Regions from separate parts of the Vibrio sp. 1402 genome, predicted to be linked through region 2. Evidence: predicted binding sites of a transcription regulator. Region 2 holds the regulator's gene; the other holds the start of a gene.
The links. Region 2 encodes PurR, which represses purine synthesis genes. Its sites were predicted from a motif close to TNANGNAAACGTTTNCNTNA; they were not measured.
Positions count from the first base shown of each region.

Region 1: a site for PurR is predicted at 10,909-10,928, ahead of R7044_RS13770 (NupC/NupG family nucleoside CNT transporter). Genes of this name have one in related genera too.

Region 1 is NZ_JAWOWE010000006.1:198,495-214,071, forward strand. Features, by position in the region: gene R7044_RS13710 (MATE family efflux transporter) at 1-909, shown strand, start outside; gene R7044_RS13715 (U32 family peptidase) at 963-1,841, opposite strand; gene R7044_RS13720 (ubiquinone anaerobic biosynthesis protein UbiU) at 1,862-2,875, opposite strand; gene R7044_RS13725 (bifunctional diguanylate cyclase/phosphodiesterase) at 3,009-5,048, opposite strand; gene R7044_RS13730 (ubiquinone anaerobic biosynthesis accessory factor UbiT) at 5,412-5,939, shown strand; gene R7044_RS13735 (GNAT family N-acetyltransferase) at 5,923-6,426, shown strand; gene R7044_RS13740 (hypothetical protein) at 6,489-6,935, opposite strand; gene R7044_RS13745 (DNA polymerase III subunit psi) at 7,095-7,493, shown strand; gene rimI (ribosomal protein S18-alanine N-acetyltransferase) at 7,506-7,961, shown strand; gene prfC (peptide chain release factor 3) at 8,247-9,836, shown strand; gene R7044_RS13760 (DUF5363 family protein) at 9,931-10,128, shown strand; gene R7044_RS13765 (TatD family hydrolase) at 10,115-10,888, shown strand; gene R7044_RS13770 (NupC/NupG family nucleoside CNT transporter) at 11,093-12,376, shown strand; gene R7044_RS13775 (hypothetical protein) at 12,735-12,869, opposite strand; gene deoC (deoxyribose-phosphate aldolase) at 12,960-13,736, shown strand; gene deoA (thymidine phosphorylase) at 13,834-15,162, shown strand; gene R7044_RS13790 (phosphopentomutase) at 15,231-15,577, shown strand, end outside.
Region 2 is NZ_JAWOWE010000002.1:87,855-103,431, forward strand. Features, by position in the region: gene topA (type I DNA topoisomerase) at 1-1,801, shown strand, start outside; gene glgC (glucose-1-phosphate adenylyltransferase) at 2,410-3,627, shown strand; gene glgA (glycogen synthase GlgA) at 3,617-5,074, shown strand; gene R7044_RS03870 (alpha/beta fold hydrolase) at 5,184-5,987, shown strand; gene R7044_RS03875 (DUF2007 domain-containing protein) at 6,019-6,339, opposite strand; gene R7044_RS03880 (TVP38/TMEM64 family protein) at 6,360-7,046, opposite strand; gene R7044_RS03885 (TfoX/Sxy family DNA transformation protein) at 7,161-7,751, opposite strand; cyclic di-GMP riboswitch class I at 7,868-7,957, opposite strand; gene purR (HTH-type transcriptional repressor PurR) at 8,245-9,249, opposite strand; gene torD (molecular chaperone TorD) at 9,718-10,365, opposite strand; gene torR (two-component system response regulator TorR) at 10,632-11,342, shown strand; gene elyC (envelope biogenesis factor ElyC) at 11,415-12,200, opposite strand; gene cmoM (tRNA uridine 5-oxyacetic acid(34) methyltransferase CmoM) at 12,315-13,106, shown strand; gene mukF (chromosome partition protein MukF) at 13,109-14,446, shown strand; gene mukE (chromosome partition protein MukE) at 14,427-15,152, shown strand; gene mukB (chromosome partition protein MukB) at 15,155-15,577, shown strand, end outside.

The sequences.
Region 1 (15,577 bases), on a different contig from region 2:
CCGTTTCTGTTACGCAATGACGACAGCCCGAACTTAGCAACGATTTTGATGGTCATCGGTGCCGTTATTAACATCGTATTAGACTACGTATTTATTGCTTGGTTGGAGTGGGAGTTAACCGGAGCCGCTATTGCCACTGCACTTGCACAATTAGTGGTCACTGTGCTCGGTATTGGTTACTTCTTTACTTCAAAAGCAACATTACGCCTTCGTATCCGCGACTTCAAAGTTCAGGTTGATGCTGCACCAAAGATTATCATGATAGGTACATCAAGTTTCTTTATGTACGCCTACGGCTCTGTGATGGTGGCACTGCACAACGCGTTATTTGCTCAATACGGAAGTGCAATGTTGATCGGAGCGTACGCCATTTTGGGGTACATCGTGACGGTTTACTATCTGATAGCCGAAGGAATTGCGAATGGTATGCAGCCTTTAGTGAGCTTCAACCACGGTGCACGTAATCAGGAGAACATCAGAAAGTTATTAAAGGTCGCGATGGGGACATCTGTGCTTGGTGGGGTGGCGTTCGTTGTTTTGATGAACCTTTTCCCGTACGAACTGGTTGCGGTGTTTAATAATGCTGACCAACAGTTGATTGATAGCACTGTGATCGGGATTCGTTTACACATGTTTGCGTTGTTCTTAGATGGTTTTTTAGTTGTGGCGGCCGCGTACTATCAATCAGTAAACAAAGGCAGCAAAGCTATGTTTGTAACACTAGGCAACATGCTGGTCCAGTTGCCATTCTTATTCATTATGCCGAAACTTTTCGGCGTGACAGGCATTTGGTTAGCTTTCCCATTGTCTAACATTGCATTGAGTTTGGTCGTGATCAGTATGTTGTGGCGAGATGTGAAAAAGCTGCTTAATGAAACTTCGGCTGAGCCAACAGTGCAAGCCTGTTAACAATGGCTGATAGAGAAAAGCGAGGTTGGGCCTCGCTTTTCTTTTTTGGGGAGCTAAATGTTTTTTACTTCTAAGCCAGCTAGCTGATGCCAATAGCCATTGCATTGGCGGCTTTCAAGTTTTTCAGGGTTGTCGCCGTGCTCGTTTGAGCGAAAATGCTCTAACTCAGAAAGTGTACTCACACCGAGAGGGCTTAATCGGACCACATCAACTAGGCCTTGCATACTTGGTAAGTCATTGATCAGGTTATAACAATACCCTGATTGCGTTTGAATGCCGTTAAGGTTAAAGACTTCTTGTCCTTCTTGGCTGCTGACCTGGATACCCGTAGGGTATTTGATACAGCAGGTTTCGCAATCGTCTTTCGCTAGGTTTTCAGCTCGGGCTGTGAAACAGCGAGCGGAATATGCTAAAGGCAAATAACCGTGGCTAAATACCTCAACTTCAAACTTGTTACGAATACCAAGCTCGTCACACTGAACCAAAGTATCGTTTAACCATTCGCGAGAGAGCTCGACAGGCATGCACCAACGCATCATACCTTGCTTCAAAAATAAGTTGAGCGTGTGTGCGTTATAAGTATTGATTGCAGGGCCAACGACGAAAGGCACTTTATGCTCTGATGCCAATTGAACAGCAGATACGTCATTTGCTTCAATCGCGAAGTCACCGTTGTCGATGTACTTCTTCATTATGTTTACTTCACTCGGAGCTTCTAGTAGTGCCATTGTTGATAGCACCACTTGCTTGCCAGATGCAGACAGCTCTTTTGCTATTTCAAGCCAATGCGAAGGCTTCATTTCTCGACGTTTTGAGCATACGGTTTCCCCAAGATAGATGATGTCCGCGGAGCTTGATTTCGCTTGTTCATAAAACGCTTCGATGTCTTGTTTTGGCCAGAAGTACAACAGCGGGCCAAGCGCGTATTTCATTGAATTATCCATCTTAACCTCTACTGCCATTTGCGGTGATAAGCACCAAGTGTGGTCTGCGTACCTTCAGACACGTTTGCCAATGCGGCATCCCAAGCCGCTTCGACTTGATAAGCTTCTGGGTTTGCTTGGTAACGGTCAATCGCGGCTCGCCATGTTCGAGTGACTTGTTCTACGTAAGCTGGGCTACGTTGGCGACCTTCAATTTTTACAGACGCCACATTTGCAGCAAATAGTTCTGGCAGCATAGAGAGGGTGTTCAAACTGGTTGGTTCTTCCAGTGCGTGGTAGCGTTTTTTCTCGCCTTCGATTTCTGCTTCGAAACGGCCTTTACACAAGGTAGGGTAGCCCGCATTTTCACCGGTGCTGTAGCGATCGATCAAAATGTCGTTAAGGCGGGATTCCAGACCATTTTCTGTTTCTTGCCAGCGAACGTACTTAGCTGGAGAGCATGCTCCCACAGTGTTTGGAGACTCGCCTGTCATGTATGACGATAGGTAGCAGCGACCTTCAGACATGATGCAAAGGCTACCAAAAGCAAAGACTTCTAACTCGACATCGCTAGTGATGTTGCGTGAGAGCTGTTTGACCTGATGAATCGATAAAACGCGGGGTAGCACTACCCGTTTTACGTTGAAGTTTTGTTTGTAAAAATCAATGGCTGCGACGTTGGTCGCTGATGCTTGCACTGAAAGGTGTAGTTCCAGATCGGGATATTTGCGAGCCGCGTACTCCAGCACTGCAATGTCTGCAACAATCAGCGCGTCTACACCCAGTGCCGCTGCATTGTCTACTGCGTTCGTCCAGCGCTCGAAGCCATTGGGATGAGCGAAGGTATTCAACGCGACATGAATTTTTTTATTGCGGTCATGAACGTATTGCACCGCTTTTTCTAACTTTTTGCCGTTAAAGTTGAGGCCAGCAAAGTGACGGGCGTTGGTATCATCTTTGAAACCAATGTAGACGGCATCGGCACCGCAATCAATCGCAGTTTTTAACGCAGGCAGGTTACCCGCGGGACACAAGAGTTCCATATGCTCACAATCATTGAGAATAAAAAGGTGTCCGCATTTTATGAAGAATTATGAATAGCGAAATTGACCTAAGTTAGGTTTAGCTCAATAAAGTCGATATTTACCCCTTGCGAGTAAGGGTATCGGGTCGGGGTTAGTTCTTGTGACGACGATTCTGTACAAACAGCTCTTCAATTTCGTGTTTTGGCTGTGGGCGATAAAAATGGAATCCTTGAATCGCATTACATTGAAGGTTAGAGAGCAAAGTAGCTTGCTGGTGGGTTTCCACCCCCTCGGCAACGACAGTTAAGTCGAGCGACTTACCCAGATTAATGATGTTTTCAATCACAGTGACTTGTTTCGGTAGTGTGTCTATATCATTAATAAAAGCGCGGTCGATTTTTAGCTCGTCAATAGGGAAACGCGCTAAGTAGGAAAGAGAAGAGTAGCCGGTACCAAAGTCATCGATAGAGAGAGCGAAGCCAAGCTTTTTAATCGCATTCAACATTTGCAGTGTATGTTCGCTATCACTCATCACGGCACTTTCGGTTAGCTCGAAGGTAATGCAGCTTGGATCAAGCTCGGTAGTGCGAAGCAACTTTTCCATAAAGTCGATCAGCTGTGGGTTGCCAAATTGCTCGGGAGAGAGGTTGATGGCGACACGGCCTGGCAGTATGCCCTGTTGTTTCCAACGTTTTACCGTATTGAAAACATCACGCATCACGACACGTCCAAGGTGTTCGATTAACCCAGCGCGCTCGGCGACAGGAATGAATGAGCCAGGACTAATGTACCCTTCGACTGGATGCTTCCAACGAACGAGCGCTTCTGCGCCGTTGATACTGAAGTCTCGCGCGTTAACCTTAGGTTGATACCACACTTCCAAACCGTTCTGCTGCAATGCTTTTTGCAGTTCGATTTCAAGCCACAAACGCATACGCGCTTCTTTGTTCATTTGATCGTTAAATTTGATCAGACGATTTCTACCACGATCTTTGGCTTCATACATCGCAGTATCGGCATTTTGTAGTAGGATTCGCGCATCTTGTCCGTCTTCAGGGTATCGAACGCTACCAATTGAACAGGCAAGGCGTTTACTGAAGTGGTGCAAGTCGAAAGGTTGGTTGATCAACGAGATAATGCGATCGGACAAAATTTCAGCCATGCGGGTGTTTTCTGGCTCCGGCAGAATGACGCCAAACTCATCGCCACCCAAATGACCAATAATCGCTTGGTTTGGTAGTAACCGTTTAAGACGGGCCGATACCTCTTGAATCACTTTATCGCCAATATGGTGACCAAGTGAGTCATTAATGTTTTTGAAGTTATCGATATCCAAATAGAACACCAGAAGCGGTGTTTGCTTTTTGATCAGCTGTTCCAAACGTTTGGTGAAGCCAAAGCGGTTGTAGAGTTTGGTGAGCGAGTCAATGTGTATGTCTTCATTCGATGCAGAAGACAGGTTTTTGGGCGCATCATCAGCATCTTGGATTAGGATAATTTGAGATTCGCTACCTAATATCGCCGTGGAATCCGCGTGTAGCTGAACTTTCCGTTCAAAGCCGCATCTTGCACTGGTTAAGCAGACAAAAGGTTTGTCAGAAATTAATGTACTCAATCGATGACTAAATACCTTTTTACTGTTTTCATCGATGAATAAACGACTTAGCTCTTCGCCCAACAATTCATGAGGAGAGTTAAGTCCGAGAAGGCGCGCTGATGCGGGGTTCGCAGAGATGACAATATCATCTTCGATAAGCAGTAAGCCGTCTGGTAGCAGTTGTGTTAACTTCGCAAACTTACTTTCGGACTCTTCTAAGGAGCGAACGAGTATCTGCTTTTCTGAAGTATCGACAGCGTGAAAAACAACAAAGCGAATGTCGTTACCTTCAAAAACTGGCGAAAGACTAAAGTGAAGACTGGTTTCAAGGTCGGTTTCATCGAGCGTGATTTCGGCTTCGACATGTGCCCCTTTGAACGCGCGCTGATAGTATGGTGCAAGCTTCTTATAAAACTGTTCACCCAGCACTTGGCAATCGTTTAAGCCGACGATTTCCTCATGACTTAAACCTGCGATATCGCAGTAACGGTCACTTACCATTCGATAATTGTGTTTTTTATCAAGAATGGCAAAGAAGAAAGGGCTATTTGAGGTTAGCGTGGCAAACCAATGTTTTAATTGCTGGGAAGGCATTAGGGTATTACCGATCTCCAATGAGCCAGATTATTCGTCCGTGTATAAAAAGCGACACCCTGATAAGCCTGCGGCGGTCTACCACCAAGCTAAAGTGTTACCTGCCATTAAAGGGCTCGCGGTTTTAGCTGTGCAGTCGACAATCACATGGATACGCTCAGATAACTATAACTTTGAAAATACGGTTGTAAAAGTGTTTATCCACCTGTTCGCATCAATAATACACGTAAGTTCAAAAAAAGAAGCGTTAGTGAGCAATAAACCACCAATCTAAAATAAGCACTTTATTGATACATAACAGTAATCTCATCGCCACGATTGCTTAATATAAGCAACCTAATGACAAAGTAACGGATAATGAACGTGTTAAACAAGATTCGCAGTCAACTAGTAAAGAACGCAGCTAATATTTTGCGTTCTCCAGTCCAGTTATTACCACAGCCAATTCAGCAAAAAGCGTTGCTGGAAGGGCTAAAAATGGTGTTTAAAGAAGCCTTGGAAGATGGTGACTTTGAGTTCCTTGAAGACAAGTGGTTAAAAGTTGCGATTAAAGACTTGAACTTAGCATGGTACATCAGCTATCAAGACGAAAAATTGGTGGTAGCTGAAAAACCAGTTCAGGAAGATGTGAGTTTTAGTGGTAATCTAAACGACCTAGTACTGATTGCTGGTCGTAAAGAAGACCCTGACACACTGTTCTTCCAACGTCGCCTTTCAATTGAAGGTGATACTGAGCTTGGCTTAGAAGTGAAAAACTTAATGGACAGTGTCGACTTAGAGCAGTTACCGAAAGCAATGCAAGTCGCTTTGAATCAATTGGCTGATTTTGTTCAGAAAGGAGTTCAAGCGCCTGCACAACCAACCGGAGTAGCGAATGCTTATTCGAACTGAAGCCCCAGCGGACATTCTTACCATTGACCGCTTATTGAAACACGCCTTCCCGACGGAAGCTGAAGCTGAGCTTGTGATGCGTTTGCGCGAAAACAGCAAATTCACGCTTTCCTTAGTCGCGTGTACAGATGAGGGAGAGGTGATAGGCCATGCTTTATTTAGCCCTGTGACCTTAAATGGTGAAGATTTGTCATGGCAAGGGCTAGCGCCATTAGCTGTTCATGAAGATTACCGTCGCCAAGGCATCGCTGCAGAGTTGATCAAAGAAGGTTTTGATTCACTGCGTGATTTTGGCTACCCAGTGTGTGTGGTGTTGGGCGATCCTGATTATTACGCGCGCCAGGGTTTTCAATCATGCGACGAGATGGGCTTTGAATGTGCTTGGGATGTCCCTAAAGGTGCATTTCGAGTCGCAGAGTTGGTCGAAGGTCAATGTGCTGGACGCTCCGGACGCATAGACTATGCGCCAGAGTTCTCTGAACTGTAAATGAAAGAAGCCCACGACTAAGTGGGCTTCTTTCTTATTCACTGAAAACTGAGATAGGGAGGTTAGGATGACTGGTTACTTTTCTTTTTGCCCCAGACCTCTATTTTCGCTTTTTTACTTACCCCTAGCAGGCTAAGTTTTGTGCTTCCCCAGCTACTGTAAGTCATTTCAATCCGTTTTAGCTTGGCTTCTTTTGTACCTGGAAGGCTCCAGGCACGAGTCGACAATCCGCTTGTTAGTACGCCCATAGAGGAAAGCTTTTTCTCACTACCATCTGTCATGACGACTTTTAAACCATTAATGTCTACCGTTCCTTGCACACATTTTAGTTTTATTTTACTGAAGCTTCGGTTTCGGAATAGGCTATTTGGTGTCACGGTATCTGTTTCTGTATGAAAGTTAACGGTTTTCGTTGCAATCAGCTCCCACTCATCGCTGTTATTAGCAAAAACACTCACGCTGGTGGCGGCTACCAGTGTGCAAAGTAGTAGCGTATTTAAGAATTTCATAATGTACCTCATATGTCATACCCAATGTGTGGCCGTTGGCAAAACGCTATGTTCAGGAATATCCAAACCATCTCATTGTGTTCAGGTGTTCCTTGAAGTCCTTTAGGTATAATCGCGATAATTTGATAGGATTGCCCTCGTTCAAATAGGTGACGGAAAATGTCAATTAACGAGAAACAGTATTTACGTGAAATGGGGATCAGCACATGGGAGCTGGTACACCCTGAAAGACTGGAAGGCTATCAATCGCCATTATTGGATTTGCAAAGTTCATGTAAACTCCTATTGGTATCGCCAATATGTCCAGAAAACGAGACGGCATTGATGTTTGAGCGCGTATTAAAAAGCATTAAGCTCACGCTTGATGATGCGCTACACCTAGAGCCTGAGCGCTTATCCATGCTGGGTGAACATCAGCTAGAGTGGGTGTGGTTTGCAGGCTGTGAGGCTGATCAAAGCATCAAGGCAAAGCACCTGGTCTCGCCACTATTACAAGATATTGATGGTAATAACGAACAGCGCCGCGCATTGTGGCAACAAATCTGTTCGTACTCTTAACGGAGCTAATGCGTGACAATTGAAATTACGCCGATGCGTGCAGAGCACCTCGACCAAGTTTGGCAAATCGAGCAGCAAGCACATTCTCACCCTTGGGCCGAATCTTTGGTTCGTGACTTATCCAGTCGCGGTGCTTGCCATCATGTGATGCTGGAAGGCTCTCAAGTGGTTGGTTACTTCTATGGACAGAATATTGTTGGAGAAGTGACACTATTAAATATTGCAGTAGCGCCTTCTCAACAGGGCAGAGGGCTAGGGCAAAAATTGCTGGACGCGTTTATTGAATACTGTGAACAAGCCAAAGCAGAGAGTGCTTGGTTAGAAGTGCGTGAAAGTAATCACCCAGCTATCCATATTTATGAGCAAGCAGGTTTTAATGAAGTGGACCGTCGTTACAACTATTACCCAGCTAAATCGGGAAATGGTAAGGAAGACGCCATTATCATGAGTTACTTATTTTTGAGTTAGTTTTAGGCCGTTACTAATTACCTCATCAACACTTATGCTTTAAATGCGTATCCGGATTCGAGGCTTTTGAATATGTAATAACAATTTTTTGAATTTTTACATCTCTTTGTGTGGCGCTGGCTTTCCCTTGTTAGTTGCAGGTAAAGGCTGGTGAGCCGAGTAAATTCAGTTCATGTCTTTCCAGTTTGCTAGCACAGCGATAATAAGCGAGAATACCGCACAATATCGAATAGTAGATATGCTTGCCTATTTTGTGAGCATGAAAGTAATTTAGAAGATTAACTAATGTCAAATCCCCTTTTTTTAGGCGAAGTGTCTAAGCGCAGAACGTTCGCTATTATTTCTCACCCGGATGCGGGTAAAACCACCATTACTGAAAAAGTCCTTTTATTCGGAAACGCGATCCAAAAAGCAGGTACGGTTAAAGGTCGTGGTAACGCACAGCACGCAAAATCAGACTGGATGGAAATGGAAAAAGAACGTGGTATCTCGGTAACCACTTCTGTAATGCAGTTCCCTTACAATGACTGTCTGGTAAACCTACTTGATACGCCTGGACACGAAGACTTCTCGGAAGATACATACCGTACGTTAACGGCAGTAGACTCGTGTTTGATGGTTATCGATGCGGCGAAAGGTGTCGAGGATCGTACACGTAAGCTGATGGAAGTAACGCGTCTGCGTGACACGCCAATCGTAACCTTCATGAACAAACTTGACCGTGACGTTCGTGATCCAATGGAAGTATTGGACGAGGTAGAAAACGAGTTGGGCATGATGTGTGCGCCAATTACATGGCCAATCGGCTGTGGTAAAGAATTTAAAGGTGTGTACCACATTCACCGTGATGAAACGATTTTATACGAATCAGGTCACGGTCATGAGATTCAAGAAGTTCGAATCATCAAAGGTCTCGATAACCCAGAGCTTGATGAAAAAGTTGGTGCAGGCCTTGCGGAAAGTGTTCGAGAAGAGCTTGAGCTTGTTATGGGTGCTTGCCCTGAGTTTGATTTGGAAATGTTCCTAACAGGTGATCTTACGCCAGTTTACTTCGGTACTGCATTAGGTAACTTTGGTGTGGATCATATGCTAGACGGTCTAACTGAATGGGCTCCAGCGCCGAAAACTCGTCAAGCGGTTGAACGTGAAGTTGAAGCGACTGAAGAGAAGTTCTCTGGTTTCGTATTTAAGATCCAAGCGAACATGGACCCAAAACACCGCGACCGTATCGCATTCATGCGTATTGTATCTGGCACTTACACGCAAGGTATGAAGATGAACCACGTTCGTCTTGGCAAGCAAGTGAGTATCTCTGATGCAGTAACCTTTATGGCTGGTGACCGTGCACGTGCAGAACACGCTTACGCCGGAGACATCATTGGTCTACACAACCACGGCACTATTCAGATTGGTGATACCTTTACGCAAGGTGAATCACTGAAGTTCTCTGGTATTCCGAACTTCGCTCCGGAACTATTCCGTCGTATTCGCCTGAAAGATCCACTAAAGCAGAAGCAGCTTCTCAAAGGTTTGGTTCAGCTATCAGAAGAAGGTGCGGTACAGGTATTCCGTCCTCTACAGAACAACGATCTGATCGTTGGTGCCGTTGGTGTACTTCAGTTTGATGTTGTTGTGGCTCGTTTGAAGTCTGAGTATAACGTTGAAGCGATTTATGAAGGCATTAACGTTGCAACTGCGCGTTGGGTTGAGTGTGGTGATGCGAAGAAACTGGATGAGTTCCAACGCAAGAATCAAGCGAACTTAGCATTGGATGGGGGTGATAACCTAACGTATATCGCTCCAACAATGGTTAACTTAAACTTAGCGAAAGAGCGTTTCCCTGACGTTGATTTCCGTGCGACGCGCGAGCACTAATTTGTGCGGTTAGGGTAAGCCTTAACGCAAACTAGATTTTAAAACGCCCTTGGCTATAAACTTAGCCAAGGGCGTTTTTATATAAGGATAAGATATGAACTGGTTTAAACGTGGGCTAAAGCGTTACGACAATTGGTGTAAAGAAATGGGGTTAACCCCCGACCAGAAACGCAGTTGCGTCCCATATCGAAAAGACCCTGCCCATCAAACTAAAGAGAAGAGTGAAGCCCAACCATCCTCTGATTTTCTGCCCGCAGATACAGATAAAAAGCGTCAAGATGAAGCTCTTTGATACGCACTGCCACTTTGATTTTGATGTGTTTCAAGATGACTTTGCGCATCAACTTGAGCTTGCTCAAACGCAAGGCGTCGCAAGAATTTTGATTCCTTCCGTCGGTCCGCAAAATTGGGCTCGTATTCAAACTTTGGCAGAGCAACATGCCAATTTGTATTATGCTCTCGGCTTTCATCCGTATTTTCTTGAAGATAACGTTGAGCAGCACCTTACAGAGCTAGAAGGCTATCTAAATCAAAAAGGGCAGCAGTGCGTGGCAATAGGAGAGTGTGGTTTAGATTTTGCCATTGATGTTGATCCACAGTTGCAAGAAAAGATACTTGAAGTTCAATTTGAGCTGGCTAGACGCTTCGAACTCCCAGTTATTTTACATAGCCGAAAAGCGCACAATCGCCTCATTCAAATGGTGAAAGCGGCGAATCTCCCTAGAGGTGGTGTGCTACACGCTTTTTCTGGGAGTTATCAGCAAGCCATGGAGTGGGTCAAATTAGGTTTTTTTATCGGTGTAGGAGGAACGATTACCTACCCAAGAGCCAAGAAAACACGCGACGCAATTCAAAAATTACCACTCGAAAACCTAGTAATCGAAACAGACGCACCAGATATGCCTATACTTGGATATCAAGGGGAGTCAAATCACCCAGCCAAACTCATTCACGTCTTTAATGAGCTCGTAGAGTTGCATAACGGCCGAAAGCAATCGATTGCCTCTCAACTGTGGAAAAATAGCAATTTTGCTTTCTCGATATGTGAATAAAATCTAAAGATGTGGTTTGAAATCGAAAACGTTTTCCTGCTTATTGTGAATTAACTCACAAAGCTGGTTGAATCAATCATGAATCTTATAGGAAAGTGTGAGGCTGGCATTACTTTAATTGATTCTGCATGAGTATAATTGCCCCCGCTTTATAGCTCCATTTTGTAACACGCCAATAAATAACTTATAAGGAAGTCATAAACTATGAGCCTGTTTATGAGCCTAATCGGTATGGTAGTGCTTCTTGCGATTGCAGTGGCATTTTCTAACAACCGAAAAGCTATCAACTTTAGAACTGTGGGTGGCGCATTCGCTATCCAATTCGCATTAGGTGCATTTGTTCTGTATGTACCTTGGGGCCGTGATCTACTAAACGGTTTCTCTTCAGGTGTTTCTAACGTTATCAACTACGGTAACGATGGTTCATCATTCCTGTTCGGTGGTCTTGTTTCTGACAAGATGTTCGAAGTATTCGGCGGCGGCGGTTTCATCTTCGCATTCCGTGTTCTTCCTACACTGATCTTCTTCTCTGCACTGATTTCAGTTCTTTACTACATTGGCGTTATGCAATGGGTTATCAAGATTCTTGGTGGCGCACTACAAAAAGCGCTAGGCACTTCTCGTGCGGAATCAATGTCAGCTGCAGCTAACATTTTCGTAGGTCAAACTGAGGCACCTCTAGTTGTTCGCCCATTCGTTCCAAAAATGACTCAATCAGAGCTATTCGCGGTAATGTGTGGTGGTCTAGCTTCTGTTGCTGGTGGTGTACTAGCAGGTTACGCATCTATGGGTGTTCCACTAGAGTACCTAGTTGCGGCATCATTCATGGCAGCACCAGGTGGTCTACTGTTCGCTAAAATCCTTCACCCAGAGACTGACCAGCCTCACGAAAGTATCGAAGAAGCGATGGACGGCGGTGACGACAAACCAGTTAACGTAATCGACGCAGCTGCGGGCGGTGCGGCTTCTGGTCTACAACTTGCGCTTAACGTAGGTGCAATGCTAATCGCATTCGTTGGTCTAATCGCGCTAATCAACGGTATGCTAGGTGGCATCGGTGGTTGGTTCGGCATGCCAGAACTAACACTAGAGCTAATCCTAGGTTACGCGTTCTCTCCACTAGCATTCCTAATCGGTGTTCCATGGGCAGAAGCTGTAACAGCTGGTTCATTCATCGGTCAGAAAATCGTAGTGAACGAATTCGTTGCTTACTTGAACTTCACACCATATCTAGGTGAAAACGCTCAAGTAATCGCGGCAACTGGTGAAGTAATGTCTGAGAAGACAACAGCTATCATCTCATTCGCACTATGTGGTTTCGCGAACCTTTCTTCTATCGCGATTCTACTTGGTGGTCTAGGTAGCCTTGCACCAAACCGTCGTAGTGACATCGCTCGCATGGGTGTTAAAGCAGTTCTTGCAGGTACGTTGTCTAACCTTATGGCAGCGACAATTGCAGGCTTCTGCTTAAGCCTTGCAGCACTATAATTAGAATCGGTTCTTAATATATAGACGCCGTTTTACATCATGCCCTGTAGCAAGAGATTGCTGCGGGGCATTTTTCGTTTTTCGGGCTCCAAAATTTCATCGGGTGTTTGCCTTAGTCGAGGTATTACGCAGTCAATGGAATAGGGGCTAGGAAATTTTGAGATACAAACCGTTTGCGCTCTATTTGGTGCTACAGTTTTGCGGTGAAACTCTATAATGTATTAATCACAGGATAGTGGTTAAGCTTGATTCTTAATCACGTAATGAATATTACATAATCGATGGGCAAATGAATTGCCCTGCAATATCAGATCTAATAGGCGTTTTGCTTTGTGATGTGATATTAAAGACACCGCAATCATAGATTGTTGTGCCATAGGCCAAACTGGTACTGTGCGGTGACAAGGATAGCAATTGGCATATGATAAATTTTCGCTGTATATGCCGAGTCTTCAGGGAACCAAGTCCGTTCATTAATAGACTGTTTAGCCATTTACTCACATTGTCTCGACTTGTTGATTATAGTTAAAGACGTGATGTAAGGCTGAGTAGTGAATTTTTTGAATATTGATCGGAGATAGAAATGAGCGATTTAAAAGCAGCAGCGCTACGTGCAATTAAACTTATGGACCTAACTACGTTGAATGACGATGACACTGATGCAAAAGTGATCTCACTATGTCATGACGCGAAAACAGCAGTAGGCAACACAGCTGCAATTTGTATTTACCCTCGCTTTATTCCTATTGCTAAGAAGACACTTCGTGAGCAAGGTACGCCAGAGGTTCGTATTGCAACAGTAACGAACTTCCCACATGGTAACGACGACATTGAAATCGCAGTTGCTGAAACAAAAGCGGCGGTTGCTTACGGTGCAGACGAAGTTGACGTAGTTTTTCCTTACCGCGCGCTAATGGCGGGTGATGAGAAAGTAGGCTTCGAACTAGTTAAGCAATGTAAAGAAGCTTGTGGTGACATTCTTCTTAAAGTGATCATCGAAACAGGTGAACTAAAAGAAGAAGCACTAATCAAGAAAGCATCTCAAATCTGTATTGAAGCAGGTGCTGACTTCATTAAAACTTCAACTGGTAAAGTGCCAGTAAACGCAACACCAGAATACGCTCGCATGATGCTTGAAGTTATTCGCGACATGGGTGTTGCAGAAACTGTTGGTTTCAAACCAGCAGGTGGTGTGCGCACTGCTGAAGACGCAGCAGCATACCTAGCAATGGCTGACGAAATCCTAGGTGACAACTGGGTTGATGCTCGTCACTACCGTTTTGGTGCGTCTAGCCTGCTAACCAACCTACTAAATACATTAGAAGTATCGGACGACGTCGCTGATCCAACAGCGTACTAATTCCAATAATACGTCTGAACGGTAGCACCTAAACGGGTGCTACCAAACCTCTTCTATCCTACTACAACCATGGCTCAAAAGAGCTTGGGAGGCACTAATGTATTTACCACAAGAAATCATTCGTAAAAAACGTGACGGTGAAGTACTTACCGCAGACGAAATCAACTTCTTTATTCAAGGCGTAGCGAACAACACGGTATCTGAAGGTCAGATTGCGGCGTTTGCTATGACGATTTTCTTTAATGAAATGACCATGGATGAGCGCATCGCCTTAACGTGTGCAATGCGTGATTCGGGCATGGTTATCGACTGGAGCCACATGAACTTCGGTGGTCCAATTGTCGACAAACACTCAACCGGTGGTGTGGGTGACGTAACTTCTTTAATGCTTGGCCCAATGGTGGCAGCGTGTGGCGGTTTCGTACCTATGATCTCTGGCCGCGGTCTTGGTCATACAGGCGGTACGCTGGATAAACTTGAATCTATCCCTGGTTACAACATTACGCCGAGCAACGATGTTTTTGGTCAAGTAACCAAAGACGCTGGTGTGGCGATCATCGGTCAAACTGGTGACCTTGCTCCTGCGGATAAGCGTGTTTACGCTACTCGTGATATTACCGCAACGGTAGACAATATCTCCCTGATTACGGCGTCGATCCTTTCTAAGAAACTGGCGGCGGGTCTGGAATCGCTAGTGATGGACGTAAAAGTGGGTTCAGGTGCATTTATGCCAACTTACGAAGCGTCTGAAGAGCTAGCAAAATCAATCGTTGCGGTAGCAAACGGTGCTGGCACTAAGACTACGGCAATTCTTACGGACATGAACCAAGTATTGGCGTCTTCAGCGGGTAACGCAGTAGAAGTTCGTGAAGCGGTTCGTTTCTTAACAGGTGAATACCGTAACCCTCGTCTACTTGAAGTGACCATGGCTTCATGTGCTGAAATGTTAGTACTTGGCAAGCTTGCTGAGAACACAGAAGACGCACGCGCAAAACTGATGGAAGTGCTGGATAACGGCAAAGCGGCTGAGTGCTTCGGCAAGATGGTTGCTGGCTTAGGCGGCCCTGCGGACTTCGTAGAAAACTACAACAACTACTTAGAAAAAGCAGAAATCATCAAGCCAGTTTACGCAACAGAAACGGGCATTGTCTCTGCAATGGATACACGTGCTATCGGCATGGCTGTGGTTGCTATGGGTGGTGGTCGTCGTGTTGCTACTGATGAAATCGACTACGCAGTTGGTTTCGACGAGTTCATCCGCCTAGGTGAGGTCGCAGACAGTGATAAACCTCTTGCGGTCATCCACGCTCGCACTGAAGAGCAATGGGAAGAAGCGGCAAAAGCACTGCGCAGTGCAATCAAAGTAGGTGGTGAATACACACCAACTCCAGAGGTTTACCGCCAAATTCGTGCAGAAGATATCTAATAGAACAAGCAATTACACAAGGCCTACTCAACCATAATAAAAAGCCGAGTGGGCCTAAGGAACGAGCAATGAAAAGAGCATTTATTTTAGTACTAGACTCATTCGGTATCGGTGCAACTGCCGACGCTAAAGAATTTGGTGATGTAGGTTCAGACACACTAGGTCACATCGCTGACCAATGTGAAAAAGGCTTAGCAGATAACGACAATCGCCAAGGTGCACTTCGCCTTCCAAATCTATCGAAACTTGGTTTGGCAATGGCGCATAAAGAATCGACAGGTCGCTTCGCACCTGGACTAGACGCAGACGCTGAAATCATTGGTGCATACGGTCATGCAGCAGAGCTTTCTTCAGGTAAAGACACGCCGTCTGGTCACTGGGAAATCGCAGGTGTTCCTGTTCTGTTTGACTGGGG
Region 2 (15,577 bases):
GCGTGAAGACCGTCCTACAAAGAGCAAGCCTTCAGCACCTTACATCACCTCTACGCTTCAACAGGCAGCGAGTACACGTCTGGGCTACGGCGTGAAAAAGACCATGATGCTAGCTCAGCGCCTCTATGAGGCCGGTTACATCACTTACATGCGTACTGACTCGACTAACCTAAGTGCCGAGGCTGTGGACGCTGTACGTGACTTTATTGGTTCTGAGTTTGGTGATAAGTACCTGCCAGCGAAACCATTGACGTACGGTAGCAAAGAAGGGGCACAGGAAGCGCACGAAGCGATCCGTCCTTCAAATGTGGGTGTTAAGGCGGAAGACCTGCAAGGTGTCGATGCTGATGCGCACAAACTTTACGCTTTGATTTGGAATCAGTTTGTAGCGTGTCAAATGACGCCAGCAGAATACGATTCAACAACCATCAGTGTAAAAGCGGCAGAATACACGCTTAAAGCGAAAGGCCGTATCCTTAAATTTGACGGCTGGACTCGTGTACAGCGTCCAATGGGCAAAAACGAGGATACAATCCTTCCTGCGGTACAACTTGGCGATAAGCTAAGCTTAGAGTCACTTGACCCTAAACAGCACTTTACAAAGCCACCTGCGCGCTACACTGAAGCAGCACTGGTTAAAGAGCTGGAGAAACGAGGTATTGGTCGTCCGTCGACTTACGCATCGATCATTTCTACGATTCAAGATCGTGGCTACGTGAAAGTTGATCAGCGCCGTTTCTACGCTGAAAAAATGGGTGAAATTGTTACTGACCGCCTTGATGACAGCTTTAACGATTTGATGAACTACGACTTTACTGCGCGTATGGAACAGAAATTGGACCAAATCGCTGAAGGTGAAGTGAACTGGAAAGCTGTGTTAGACAACTTCTTTGCTGATTTTACTGGCGATCTTGAAAAAGCGGAGCTGGATGAGTCAGAAGGCGGTATGAAGTTAAACCACATCGTCATGACGGATATCGAGTGTCCGACGTGTAGCCGTCCAATGGGCATCCGTACTGCTTCGACAGGTGTGTTCTTAGGCTGTTCAGGTTACGCGTTACCACCAAAAGAGCGTTGTAAGACAACCATCAACTTGGGTGACGAAGAAGGTATTATTAACGTTCTAGAAGAAGACGTTGAAACCGCAGCTCTTCGTGCTAAAAAGCGTTGTCCGATCTGTGAAACAGCGATGGACGCATACCTGATTGATGACAAGCGTAAGATGCATGTTTGTGGTAATAACCCGAATTGTGAAGGCTACCTTGTTGAATACGGCGAGTTCAAAGTAAAAGGCTACGATGGTCCAGTTGTTGAGTGTGACAAATGTGGCTCTGATATGGTGCTTAAGAACGGTCGCTTTGGTAAATACATGGATTGTACGAGCGAAACGTGTAAGAACACTCGTAAGATTCTTAAGAATGGCGAAGTCGCGCCACCGAAAGAAGATCCTGTTCATTTCCCCGAGTTGCCATGTGAAAACTCAGATGCGTATTTCGTACTTCGTGATGGTGCTTCAGGTCTATTTATGGCGGCAAGCAACTTCCCGAAATCGCGCGAGACACGTGCTCCTTTGGTTGCTGAACTGGCACGTTTTGAAGAGCGTTTACCTGAGAAGTTCAAATACCTAGCGACCGCACCGCAAGAAGATCCTGATGGTCGTCCTGCAGTCGTACGCTTTAGTCGCAAAACAAAAGAGAACTACGTTCGTTCGGAAGAGAATGGCAAACCATCTGGTTGGACAGCGCTCTTTGTTGACGGTAAGTGGGAAGTCACTGATAAGCGTAAAAAAGCGAAAGCATAATAACGTACGATCTAAGTAATGTAAAAAGGCAGCGATATCGCTGCCTTTTTTGCGTTTTGTTTTTGCGTAAAGGCCACTGTGTTGTTCGTATAGATCTTTGCTGCTTTGACTGAGTTTTGCTGACGCGAGAAGATCCCAGCATCAATATTTCGTAGTCGCTGATGTATTTTTTATGTAAAAAATATTCGTTGTAACTTTCATTTTGCATTCACATATTTGTTATACATTGGGCTAAAAAATCGGTGGTGTAGTGAATCCGTTCGTAAATTGTTTTCACAATGTAATCGTTTGCTTTTCCATGTGTGATCTAGATATCGTCTTGAGTACGCAAGAGCTGTATGGTACACAGAATGGCGTATTAAAAATTGTAATTTAGAACCCGCTTAGATAATTTATTACAAAAATTAGTGCAACTGTGTGCATTGTTTGCGTCAAAAAATAAGGAAAGAGTGGACGTTGCATACTGGAAGTGCCGTAGCTTTTTTATCCGTGTTGTAAGAGTTCACAGAAACTCAGAGACGGTTGCTAAATGTATTCGCTTGACTCCCCGAGTATGACTCATTCAAGCGAGTACCAAATCCAAGCTATAACGATATGGAGAACAACAAATGGCTGGTGTTTTGGGAATGATTCTTGCTGGTGGTGAAGGCTCTCGTTTGAGACCTTTAACGGAATCTCGCAGTAAACCTTCGGTACCGTTTGGTGGTAGTTATCGATTGATCGATTTTGCTCTAAACAATTTTGTTAATGCGGATCTGATGCGCATTTACGTCCTAACCCAATTTAAATCTCAATCTTTATTCCATCACTTAAAAAAGGGGTGGAACATCAACGGCATTACAGACCGCTTTATCGATCCTATTCCCGCTCAAATGCGTACTGGTAAACGTTGGTACGAAGGGACGGCGGACGCGATCTATCAAAACCTGCGTTTTATGGAATTAGAGGAACCAGAGCAAGTTTGTATTTTTGGCTCTGACCATATCTATAAGATGGATATCAAACAAATGCTGAACTTCCACTCAGAAAAGCAGGCTTCTCTGACGGTATCTGCATTGCGCATGCCACTAAAAGAGGCGTCGCAATTTGGGGTTATCGAAGTGGATAGTGAAGGTCGTATGATTGGCTTTGAAGAAAAACCAGCAAATCCAAAGTCGATTCCTGGTGACCCTGATTACGCTTTAGTTTCAATGGGTAACTATGTTTTTGAAGCTCAGGTACTGTTCTCAGAGTTGGTCGAAGATGCGGATAATGAAGCTTCATCACATGATTTTGGAAAGGACATCATTCCAAAGATGTTCCCTAGAGGTGATGTGTTCGTGTATGACTTCAGTACCAACAAAATCAGTGGCGAAAAAGAAGAGGTGTACTGGCGTGATGTCGGAACTATTGATGCGTACTGGCAAGCGCATATGGATCTGCTAGAAAAAGATGCTCCATTTTCGCTGTACAACCGTAAATGGCCATTGCACACCTACTACCCACCATTGCCACCTGCGACATTTACCGACTCTGATAATGGTCGTGTGCAGATAATCGATAGTTTAGTGTGTAATGGCAGCTATGTTAGAGGCTCAAGAATCGAAAAGTCGGTGCTTGGTTTTCGCAGTAATATTGCTTCTGCTTGCGATATCAGCGAATGTATACTTCTTGGTGACGTAAAAATTGGCGAAGGCTGTGTTTTACGTCGTGTGATTGTCGACAAGGATGCCGATATTGCTCCTGGTACTCAGATTGGTGTGAATCTTCAAGAAGATAAAAAACACTTCCACGTGTCTGAGGAGGGCATTGTTGTTATTCCGAAAGGAGCTCGAGTTGGCTACTAACAACTTATCTATTCTGTTTGTAGCTTCTGAGGTTGAAGGCCTCATTAAAAGTGGTGGCTTGGCAGATGTTGCCAAGGCACTACCGGAAGCCCTTCAAAACCTACAGCAAGACGTAAGAATTACCATCCCTGCGTACAGCAGTATTGATAAACTCGCAGACGCAGAAGTTGTATTAGAAACAGAATTAACATCATGGCCGCATACGGAGTATCGAGTTTTGCGGCTCATGTTAGGTCAAAATCCTGTTTACCTGATTGATTGTCCGCCGTATTTCAATCGACCATCAATGTATGCGGAGAACAACCAAGCGTATACTGATAACGGCGAGCGCTTTGCGTTTTTTAGTGCAGCATGTCTCGACATGTTACCCAAGCTCGCCTTTCAACCTAATATCATACACGCGAACGATTGGCACACAGGTCTTGTTCCATTTTTGCTCAAGCACAGGTATGGCAATGATCCGTTTTTTGCTCATACTAAAAGCGTCATTTCAATTCACAATGCGGTCTTTAAAGGCGTATTTAGTTATGAAGACGTGCAGTGTTTGCCAGAGTTTCATTGTAGAAACGTTCCCGATGCTGCGGTGAGTGCAACGCATATTACGATGCTCAAAGCTGGTGTAATGAATGCAGATAAGATAAACGCGGTCAGCCCTACGTACGCAGAGGAACTCAAAACAGAGCTTGGCAGTCATGGAATGGCTTGGGAGTTTCAGCAACGCGCGCAGGACTTAGTTGGTATTTTGAACGGTTGTGATTACAGTGCTTGGAACCCGGAAACGGATACTTACTTGCCAGTTAATTACTGCGCCGACCAGCAAAGTATGTCGCAAGGGAAGAAAGCTTGTAAAAAAGCATTACAACAACGACTAAATTTGCCTGAAAAAAATGTAGCTATGTTCGGTATGGTTTGTCGGTTGACCCAGCAGAAAGGCGTTCATTACTTGTTGCCTGCTTTGGCCGATTTTTTGAAGCACGATGTTCAGCTAGTTGTCGTTGGGACCGGAGACCCTGTTCTTGCCGCTCAGCTACGAGAGGTTGCCGCGCAGTTTTCTAGCAAATTTGCCTTTGTAGAAGCGTATGACAATGAACTTGCGCATATCGTTGAAGCTGGTTCTGATTTCTTCTTGATGCCTTCTGAGTTTGAACCATGTGGTTTAAACCAAATCTATAGTATGGCTTACGGTACATTGCCGATAGTACGCGGTGTTGGTGGCTTAAAGGACAGCGTTAGCGATTATGATGTAAACCCATCTGAAGCAACGGGGTTTGTTTTTTTCGAACCGATACCGCAGGCATTGTTGTTAACGATGCTAAGGGCACTGTTGCTCTACGCTCAAAACGAGCCTGAAGTGAATAAAGTACAGTTGCACGCGATGCAACAAGACTTTTGCTGGCAAAAGGCCGCAGAATCTTATTTGCAGCTTTACCACTCAGCGTTAGTTTGACTTAAAATTGTAACGAAAGGCGCCGAATGAGGTGCCTTTATTATCTTGAGTAAGGGGAGTGTGGTAGGATGGCTTTTTACTCAATAGCACGATCTTTTTGATACTGAATATGACCCAGCCGCTACTTTTTCATAAAACTTATTTGCACCCTACTAGTAATGAGTGGGTTGTATTTGTGCACGGTGCTGGTGGTAGCTCTTCTATCTGGTTCAAGCAAATTAAAGCTTACAAGCAACACTTTAACTTATTGCTGATCGATTTAAGAGGTCATGGAAAGTCAAATCAGTTACTTAAAGAGCTCATTGCTAGCCGTTATACCTTTACGGAGGTTACCCAAGATATTTTGAAAGTATTGGACCATTTAAAGATCCAATCCGCTCATTTTGTCGGTATGTCGCTTGGTACTATTATTGTTCGAAACCTTGCTGAATTGTCATCAGAGCGCGTACGTTCGATGGTGCTCGGCGGTGCTGTCACAAGGCTTAACACTCGTTCTCAGATATTGGTGAAATTAGGTAATTTTTGTAAGCATATCCTGCCGTACATGTGGCTCTACAAACTGTTCGCTTATATTGTTATGCCTCAAAGAAGCCAACGAGAATCTCGCCACCTTTTTATTCGCGAAGCCAAGAAGCTTTGCCAAAAAGAATTTAAACGTTGGTTTATTCTTGCCGCTGATGTAAATCCGTTAATGAAATATTTTAAAGATCGAGAGTTACCCATTCCGACTCTTTACTTAATGGGCGACAGGGATTACATGTTTATTAAACCTGTCAAAGAAATGGTTGCAGCACATAAGCTCAGCATTCTACGAGAAATCCCGAATTGTGGTCATGTATGCAATGTAGAGCGTCCAGAAGACTTCAATCAACACTCCATCGAGTTTATTAAACAGCAAGCTGTATGTGCTTAAAACTGAGTGCATCCACTGAATAGGAGAGCCGCTATAGCTCTCCTAGTTGATATCCACATTGCCAACATGCACCAAATTGCCCTTCGTTTATTTCATGACATTTTGGGCATTGCCAATCTTGATACTCATGCCTATCGGATTGTTTTCGATATGCTTTTACTATTTCTTCAGCTTTCATCTTTTGTGCCGTGTCAAAAAGCCACACATAAGGATCGGTATCATCACCAAACGGCAGTTCTCCTTTTAAGCCGAAAATACCTTCTCCGCGAACTTCACAGTAAATTTGTTCCACTTTAAGCAGCTCACATACAATGTGTGCTTCTGCTGGGTTTTTAGCGATAAATATTTTCATCAAAATACCCACTTCACCAATTACGAGTTTTGCTGACTTGGTGTCGGCCTTACTTTATTCATAACCCATTTAGTGATGATTGGAAATAGTCCCAATAGCGCAAAAGACGCTAATACTGCGGGTGAAACAATGCCCGATAGGCTTTCAATTGTTGCTAATTGAGTACCTGCATTCAGATATACGGCTGTGCCTGGCAGCATACCTATTTGGCTAGTGAGATAAAATCGACCTACAGACATCGGTGTTAAGCCCATCAGTAAGTTGATTAGAAAGAAAGGGAATACAGGGATTAGACGCAAGGAAAATAGATAAAAAGCTCCGTCTTTTTCGACACCTTGATTAATTGCGTTGAGTTTATTTCCGAATTTGTTTTGTACCCAGTCACGCAATAAGTATCGGCTGCTCAAGAAGGCCAGTGTTGCCCCCATAGTGCTAGCGAAAGAAACCAGTAGCAAGCTTGTCCAAAAACCAAATAAGGCTGCACCAAGTAAGGTGACTACTGCCGCTCCTGGGATAGAAAAAGCGGTAATTGCAATGTAGGTAAAAAAGTAAATCGCAGCCGAGAATACAAAATTCTGATCGATGTATGTAGTTAGTGCTTCTTGTTGGGCTTTTGCATTCTCTAAGGTTAAATACTGGCCAAAGTTAATACCTAAAAAGACGATAGCCGCTAGTAGGATGAGACCTAATATCAGTTTCTTATTCATAATTTTGATTCCAATTTGGGATATATGTAATAAGACAGTAGGAAAACCGAAAAAATTTCACAAAAAAACCGCAGATTAGACTGCGGTTTTACAAGATAGTTTTTAGGCCGACTTTTATTGGAGGCCGTTCATCAACTCATCTCGGCGAGCTTGAGGTACCACACTCCAATGAGTGCCGTTGATAGCACCTTCTAGTGCCCATAGCAACTCAATGTTGACGGTTGCAGAGTGCGTATCTCTTATCGCTTTATAGGCGTTAAGCGCACCTTCCTCTTCAAGCTTCTCTACGGATTCGATGCCGGCTTTTTTTAGCATGCGCTCGGTAGCCAGTCGTAAGTTAGGCAAATCTTTCAAACGGTTAGGCTTTGTACTTGCTTGCTGTTCTTTCTCAAGCTTTGCCTTTTTCAATGATTGATTCGCTACTTCGATTAAGCGTTCGCTTGATTCCCATAAATCGCTGGAAATAGCGTAGTACTTTGTAACGACTGGAAAGCCACGTTTTTTATAAACGTAAGGCTTTAGCCCTTGTTTCTCGAAGTCAGATGAAGTTTTTTGGTCTGCTCTGATATGAAGCTGATTGTTTACCACTAGTGCAAACATTGTTTCATCAGCGAATAGTCCGAAGCCACCAAACATTGAGCGCGACTTGATATTACCAAGTGCCTCAAATAGCTTCATAGAGTCTTTGAGTATCGGTTTATCCATGTTTTGTTATCTCGGTGTAATTAATATTACGCCACCAAAAGTCAGGTCCGAGAGAGTAGCAAACATGCGTAAAAACAATGTCATTACAGAGTAAAGTCATTGCTTACACACTTGCCATCGGTAACCCCGCTACCTTCCATATCGTAATATGGTTCAGGCCGGAGGCTTTGCGTCCCACTCTTTCGAATGGTTTGCCCTGTGCGTGACACAATGAGCATACTTCTTATATTGAATTAACATCACGGTTTAGCGTTAAAAGTGTGATTTCGGTTCAATAAAAATGATAGATTGAATGCTCTATTTTGCATATGGAAAGGTGCAAATTGGCCTTTGAAAAGGAGTTCTTAATATATATTACATTTATATAAAACAGGGAGTTAACGTTAGTCAATTGTTATTAGAGTGGTGTGAAGTATTAGAGAATGCTTAATTTTTCCAAAAAAATAAGCGCCCCTGTAGAGCGCTTATTTAACACGGTTAAATACAGTGAAATTTAGTTCATTTTCTTCACAGTATTTCGAATTACAAGCTCAGGTTGCATCTCGAAAATTCGTTTTTCGTGTTCTTTATCTTTGATACGCTCAAGTAGAATTTCGAATGCATTTTTACCAACACGACGTTTAGGTTGGTGGATAGTCGTTAGCGGTGGAGAGAAGTATTCCGCAAGCTCGATGTTGTCGTAGCCGATCACTGAAATATCTTCAGGAATTTTGATCCCGTTTTGTTGCAAGCGGCTCATTAGGCCTAGAGCCATTGTGTCGTTAAAACAGAATACCGCCGTCGGGCGCTTGTCCATTGCGGTAATTTTATCTGCAACTAATACGGCCGTATCACATTCAAAGTTACCTTCAAGGATCCAGTCTTCATTTACAGCTAGGTTCGCTTCGCTCATTGCGCGACGGAAACCTGCAATGCGCTCTTGGCAAGCAAGCTTTTCAAAATGACCGCTTAGACAAGCGATATCCGTATGACCATTGTCAATCAGATGTTTGGTTGCAATGTAGCCACCTTCTTCTGAGTTATCCATGATCTTGTCTGCTTGTGAGCTCTCTGGGCCCCAATCCATGACCACTTTAGGAATGTCCGCATGACGGTCAAGCATCTCTTTTAGTTCTTCGGTTAAGTCAGAACACATCACTAGGATGCCATCAACGCGCTTTTCAGCCAGCATACGAATGTAATCGCGTTGTTTTTCGTAAATCCCGCCTGTGTTACATAAAATCAGAGTATAGCCTTGGCGGTAACAGTAGCTCTCAACGCCATCAATCACTTCTGAGAAAAATAGGTTAGTTGATTGAGTTACTAACATGCCAATCGTACGAGTTGAGTTGCATTTTAGGCTGCGTGCAACGGCACTTGGCGCGTAATTCAGCTCGTCAACGGCTTTCATTACTTTTTCTTGCGTTGCTTCTGCAACGAAACGCGTTTTATTGATAACGTGCGAAACTGTCGTAGTGGAAACGCCGGCTAAGCGAGCAACGTCTTTTATCGTGGCCATAAATGGTGTCCTGTATCGAGCTACTGAAATATGTCGTATTGGATGTACCTGATGCTCTAATGGTTTCACACCTAGCAATCTAAAATTGGCGCTAAGTGTCTCGGCAGCGGTTGATCCAAGTGCGACAAAAGGGTGCGTAGCAGCATCGGTCGATGAATTTTATCTTTTTTCTATCTGATGAGAAATTGCCATCAACCTGTTAAGAAAACACAAAAACCGCTATATTTCAGCGGTTTACATATAAATCATATTTAATCGTTTGCGCTCACATTTTAGCCCTATGTGGACTGACTAGCAATGTTTTCAGCAAGAGATTTGTGTATTTGAAGTCACATTTTGACTGCTAAATAACCAAGCGTCTTTGCGCTAAGTTAAGGCAAACGAATATTATACCCAAGTTACTTACAATTGGTCACTTTCAGGCATACAGGAAGCCCGATAGGCAGGCTCCCTAAAAATAGGCGGCAATTATTCCCCAAGAAGGTAGGCGCTGTCTAGTTTACAAAATGCAACTAATAGTTTCGCGACACTCGAGTAAAATCCAAATTCGTCGAATTTTTTACATTTGTCTGAAAACTGAGGTAACCAAGACATCAATTGTTGCTGGATAAAGTCGTTTTGTTTAACGAAGGCTTCTTCCATGTGTTTTTCTTGTTCAAGCTCGTTTGAGCGGATAATCATGTTCCCGAGAAAGTCGAGCTCAACGGCTAAGTGATCCGCAGGTTCCTTTAGGTTTTCGTCTACTTGAACGCCAAATTCAGCCATCAACTTTTCCATTTCCTCAGCTGGCTTGTCATTCAGTAAACCTGATTCACCAATGTACATGGATGCGTAAGGAAGAGCGCCGTATTTTTCTGTCTTCAAAAACAGTTCACAAAAGTCAGCTGCAAGCTCTAGTTGTGCATCTTCACGATCTTGTAACCGATTCAATGCATCAACTAGGCTATCAACAGCTGGTTTCAGCGACTCATTTTCACCTAAACCTGCGAGAAAACTGCGAATTTCAACACTGTGATAGGCTTCCAATTCTTTCTCTGTTAGTTCTTTTGCGAACAAGCTCGAAAACCACCAGTAAATTTCAGCGCGTTTTTCATTAAAAGCTTTCACTTCTTGCATTTTGGGCTCCTGAATGATGCTTCAAGTCATGCATCACAAAGTCAATTAGGGATATCCCCTAAGTGTAATCAATTAAAATGAATAGCAGTAACTATAATTGTTATGTTTTATGGTCAAAAATGACCGTTTATTAATAGCAATGGGCAAGCTTGTTTTGAATCAATAAAAACGCTAAATCTTGCGTTTTAATGTATCTATGACTAGAAATGTTACTAGTTATGAATAGAATACGTCTTGGATAATAAGAAGACAGAAAAGTGGTGTAAATGAGCTATCACGTATTAGTCGTAGAAGATGATGTTGTAACTCGTAGTAAGCTTGCGGGATATTTCCAAAATGAGGGCTACCAAGTCAGCGAAGCAGAGAGTGGCGCAGAAATGCGTGAAGTTTTGCAAGCGGGCGATGTAGACCTGATCATGCTGGATATTAACCTGCCTGGTGAAGACGGCCTGATGCTTACTCGTGAGTTACGTAGCCAATCGGATATTGGTATCATATTAGTAACAGGACGCACGGATAGCATTGATAAAATCGTAGGCCTAGAAATGGGTGCTGACGATTATGTGACAAAACCTTTTGAACTGAGAGAGCTGTTAGTTCGCGTTAAAAACTTGCTGTGGCGTATTTCAGCAGCGCGCAGTGGCAGCTCGAAAGCGAATGAAACCAGTGAAGAGCACATTGTGCGCTTTGGGGAGTGGACATTCGACATTCAACGTCGCGCACTTAGCCGCAACGGTGAGCCAGTAAAACTAACTAAAGCAGAGTATGAACTTTTGGTGGCATTATCGTCTTACCCTAACCAGGTGTTAAGTCGTGAGCGTATTTTGAACATGATCAGCCATCGAGTGGATGCGCCGAATGACCGCACCATTGATGTTCTTATTCGACGTATGCGCGCAAAAATGGAGTTCGATCCTAAGAACCCACAGATTTTTGTAACGGTACACGGCGAAGGCTATATGTTTGCTGGTGACTAGTTGGAACATAACTCAATCGTAAAAAGAAAAAGGAGAGCTTCGGCTCTCCTTTTTTGTGGCTTCAAGATAATACTAGTTTGCTTCAACCATTGGTGTTTGGCCGACAGTATCACGCAACCTTTGCCAAATACTGCCCAAGTACTCATGCCAATAAAGCTCTGTTTGTTCTAAGTAACGCGCTTTAGGTGAGTATTTATCCCAAGGTTGACTGATTTCGCTAATAGCTAAGAAGTTGGTCGGGGCTGGGATTGGTTTAATGCCTGCTGCGTTGAACTCATACAATGCACGGCTCATGTGACTCGCAGAAGTGACTAACACAATCTCCTTTTGTTGAACGAATGCAGCCGCTTGACGCGCCTCTTCCCACGTATCTTTCGCATCTTCTAATAAAATGATATCGGATTTCGCGACTCCCAACGCAAGGGCAACGTTCGCCATCATTCGCGCGTGGCTAATTTCAGATCCGCCAGCATAGCCGGATAAGATTAATTTCGCGCCTGGATACATTCTTAAAATACGAATGCCCTCAGTTAAGCGCATTAATGCTGCACGGCTTAACTGCGAGGTGGGTGGAATTTCGTCATCGATAACATGACCATTCCCTAAAACCATCACGTAGTCGATGGTGCCAGAAACTGGCAAAAAGGCTTTATGCTCTCGCTCTAACGGCATAAGAAGCTTGGTTGAAACAGGTTGGAAGGCAACAAGAAAAATGCCAACAAAAGAGAATAGAACAACGAAGCAGCCAGTTTTACGTTTTGTAGTAAAACTAATGAGAGCAAGACCCAACAAGCCTATCAGCAGCAATGCCGGAAGGGGCATAAGCATGGCTGACACTACTTTTTTCAGCTCAAACATACATAAATAGTCCGAAAAAACATCAATTGATAATAAAAATGAGGGTATCCCTCTTTATTCCTGCTTTCCTTGTGCCAGAATAGCGGCACAATCCGTTATGATAACTCAGCAGAAGTGACAGAAGACCGCAATTTCGACGATATCGCCCACAAATTTGCAAAAAATATTTACGGCTCCGATAAAGGGGAGATCCGCCAAATCATTGTGTGGGAAGATTTTCTACAGATTCTAAGTGAATTAGATGCTGACCAGCAACCCCTAGAAGTGTTGGACGCTGGTGGTGGTTTGGCACAAATGTCGCAAAAGCTTGCTAAGCTCGGACATCGAATCGCTTTATGTGATCTATCTTCGGAAATGCTGCAGTTGGCTAAGCAGGATATTGAAAAAAACGGTTTGCTTGAGCAGTATCGCCTGATTCATTCGCCTGTCCAATCCATCGGTGAACATATGGATGTACAGGTCGATCTGGTTATGTTCCACGCTGTGATGGAGTGGCTGGTTGATCCTAAGGCCGCACTTGAAACAGTTCTAGAGCAAGTAAAACCGGGAGGCATCGCATCAGTCATGTTCTACAACCACCACGGTTTAGTCTATAAAAATGTGGTTTGTGGCAACATTCCTCATATTTTAGACGGCATGCCTCACCGGAAAAGATTTAAACTACAGCCACAGAAAGGCCTAAAACCCGAAGAGGTCTATCAATGGATAGAAGATTCTGGTTTTAGTATTTGTGGCAAATCTGGTATTCGTTCCTTCAGTGATTTCATAGGCAATATGCAATACATGGGCGATTACGAGTTTGAAGATGTGTTGGCGCTAGAAAAACAACTTTGTCGACAAGAGCCATACCTCTCATTAGGCCGCTACATACACGTGTGGGCTAAGAAGAACGATAAACAGGAATAACGATGAGTGAGATGACTCTCAATGCTGCAGAGCAACCAATCGATGAGTTGGTTGGCTGGGTTAAGCAGCACGATTTCTCGTTGAACCTGACCACTGAGCGATTGGCATTTTTGATTGCCATCGCTGTACTAAGTAATGAAAGGTTCGATGAAGAATTGGGTGAAGGTGAATTGCACGACGCATTTGCCATCGTCACTCGACTTTTTGATGAGACCGGCGAAGCTTCGGCTTTCCGTGCGAACAATGCCATCAACGAGATGGTTAAGCAGCGTCTTATGAGCCGTTTTGTCAGTGAGATTACTGACGGAGCGAGCATTTACCGCTTGTCGCCATTAGCGATAGGAATTACCGACTACTACGTGCGTCATCGCGAGTTCTCGAAACTGCGTCTTTCTATCCAGCTATCGATGGTAGCGGATGAAATGGCAAAAGCGATTGAAGCTGCACAAAAGGGTGGCACTCCGGGCCACTGGAAGAAAAACGTTTACGGAATTTTGAAATATTCTGTAGGCGAGATCTTCGATCAAATCGACCTTAACCAACGTGTGATGGATGAGCAGCAACAGTCTGTTAAACAACAGATTGCTGATCTGCTTAACAAAGACTGGCGTGAAGCGATCAACAACTGTGAAGCGCTACTGTCAGAAACGTCGAGCACGTTGCGTGAACTTCAAGATACGCTGCAAGCTGCCAGTGATGAACTGCAAACTCAGATCCTAGATATTCAAGAAATTGTTTACGGTGACCCTGAGCTGGAGTTCATCGAAGAAGCCTTGTTTGGTCTGCAAATGAAGCTGGACCGAATCACAAGCTGGGGCCAGCAAGCGATCGATCTCTGGATTGGTTATGACAGACACGTACACAAGTTTATCCGTACTGCTATTGATATGGATAAGAACCGTGCGTTTAGCTCGCGTCTGCGTCAATCCGTCAAAGATTACTTCGATGCGCCTTGGTATCTGACTTATGCAGATGCGGAAAGGCTTTCTGACCTTCGTGATGAAGCCCTAGTACTGCGTGATGACGAGGTAACGGGTCAAGTTCCGATGGAAGTAGAATACGAAGAGTTTCAACAAGTCAATGATGAGTTGGCAGAGCGAATTGGTGACATGCTAAAAGCGCATAAAGATCAAGGCACACCAATCGACTTGAGCGTGGTACTGCGAGATTACCTTGCACAACACCCATACACTCATCACTTTGATTTAGCTCGCATTGTCGTTGATCAGGCGGTACGTCTGGGTTACTCAGAATCCGACTACCAAGCTGTTCAGCCAGACTGGAAAGCAATCAACGAATTTGGTGCAAAGGTACAAGCGAATGTCATCGACCGATACTAATGAATACATGTCAGAGAATCTGGCAAAAGCAATTTCTAACCCTCTGTTCCCAGCGCTAGACAGCATGCTTCGAGCAGGGCGTCATATCTCAAGTGAAGATCTAGACAACCACGCGTTGTTGTCGGATTTCGAACTTGAGCTTTCTTCTTTCTACCAACGCTACAACACCGAATTGGTGAAAGCGCCAGAAGGTTTCTTCTACCTTCGTCCACGTTCAACGTCTCTGATTGGCCGTAGTGTTCTTTCTGAACTGGATATGCTGGTGGGTAAGGTATTGTGTTTCCTTTACCTAAGCCCGGAGCGTCTTGCGCACGAAGGCATCTTCACTAACCAAGAGCTGTACGACGAACTGCTTGCTCTAGCAGATGAAAACAAGCTGATGAAGCTAGTGACGAACCGTGCGACTGGTTCCGACCTTGATAAAGAAAAGCTGTTTGAAAAAGTACGTACGTCACTTCGTCGTCTACGCCGTCTAGGCATGATCATCAACATCGGTGAAACCGGTAAATTCAGCATCAGTGAAGCGGTATTCCGCTTTGGTGCCGATGTACGTATTGGCGATGACATGCGTGAAGCGCAGCTGCGTCTGATCCGTGATGGTGAAGCAGTAGTGCACACCAAAGAGCCAAGCCAAGGCAGCTTATTGTCTGAAGAAGATCAAGACGACCAAGCCCAAGAAGAAACAACAGAAGAGGGTGAAGCATGAGCATGATTGAACGCGGTAAATACCAATCGCTGACCATGGTCAACTGGAACGGCTTCTTTGCCCGTACGTTTGACATCGATGGTCTGGTCACCACGCTATCAGGTGGTAACGGTGCAGGTAAATCAACCACAATGGCGGCGTTCATCACCGCATTGATTCCTGACCAAACGCTGCTGCACTTCCGTAACACGACAGAAGCAGGCAGCAGCCAATCGTCTCGCGACAAAGGTCTGTACGGTAAGCTACAGCCGGGCGCGTGTTATGCGGCGCTTGACGTGGTTAACTCACGTAACCAACGCCTATTGTTCGCAGTAAAACTGCAGCAAGTTGCAGGTCGTGATAAGAAAGTAGATATCAAACCGTTTGTTATCCAAGGTCTTCCAAGCCATGTGAAACCAACAGATATCTTGGTTGAAAGCGTATCT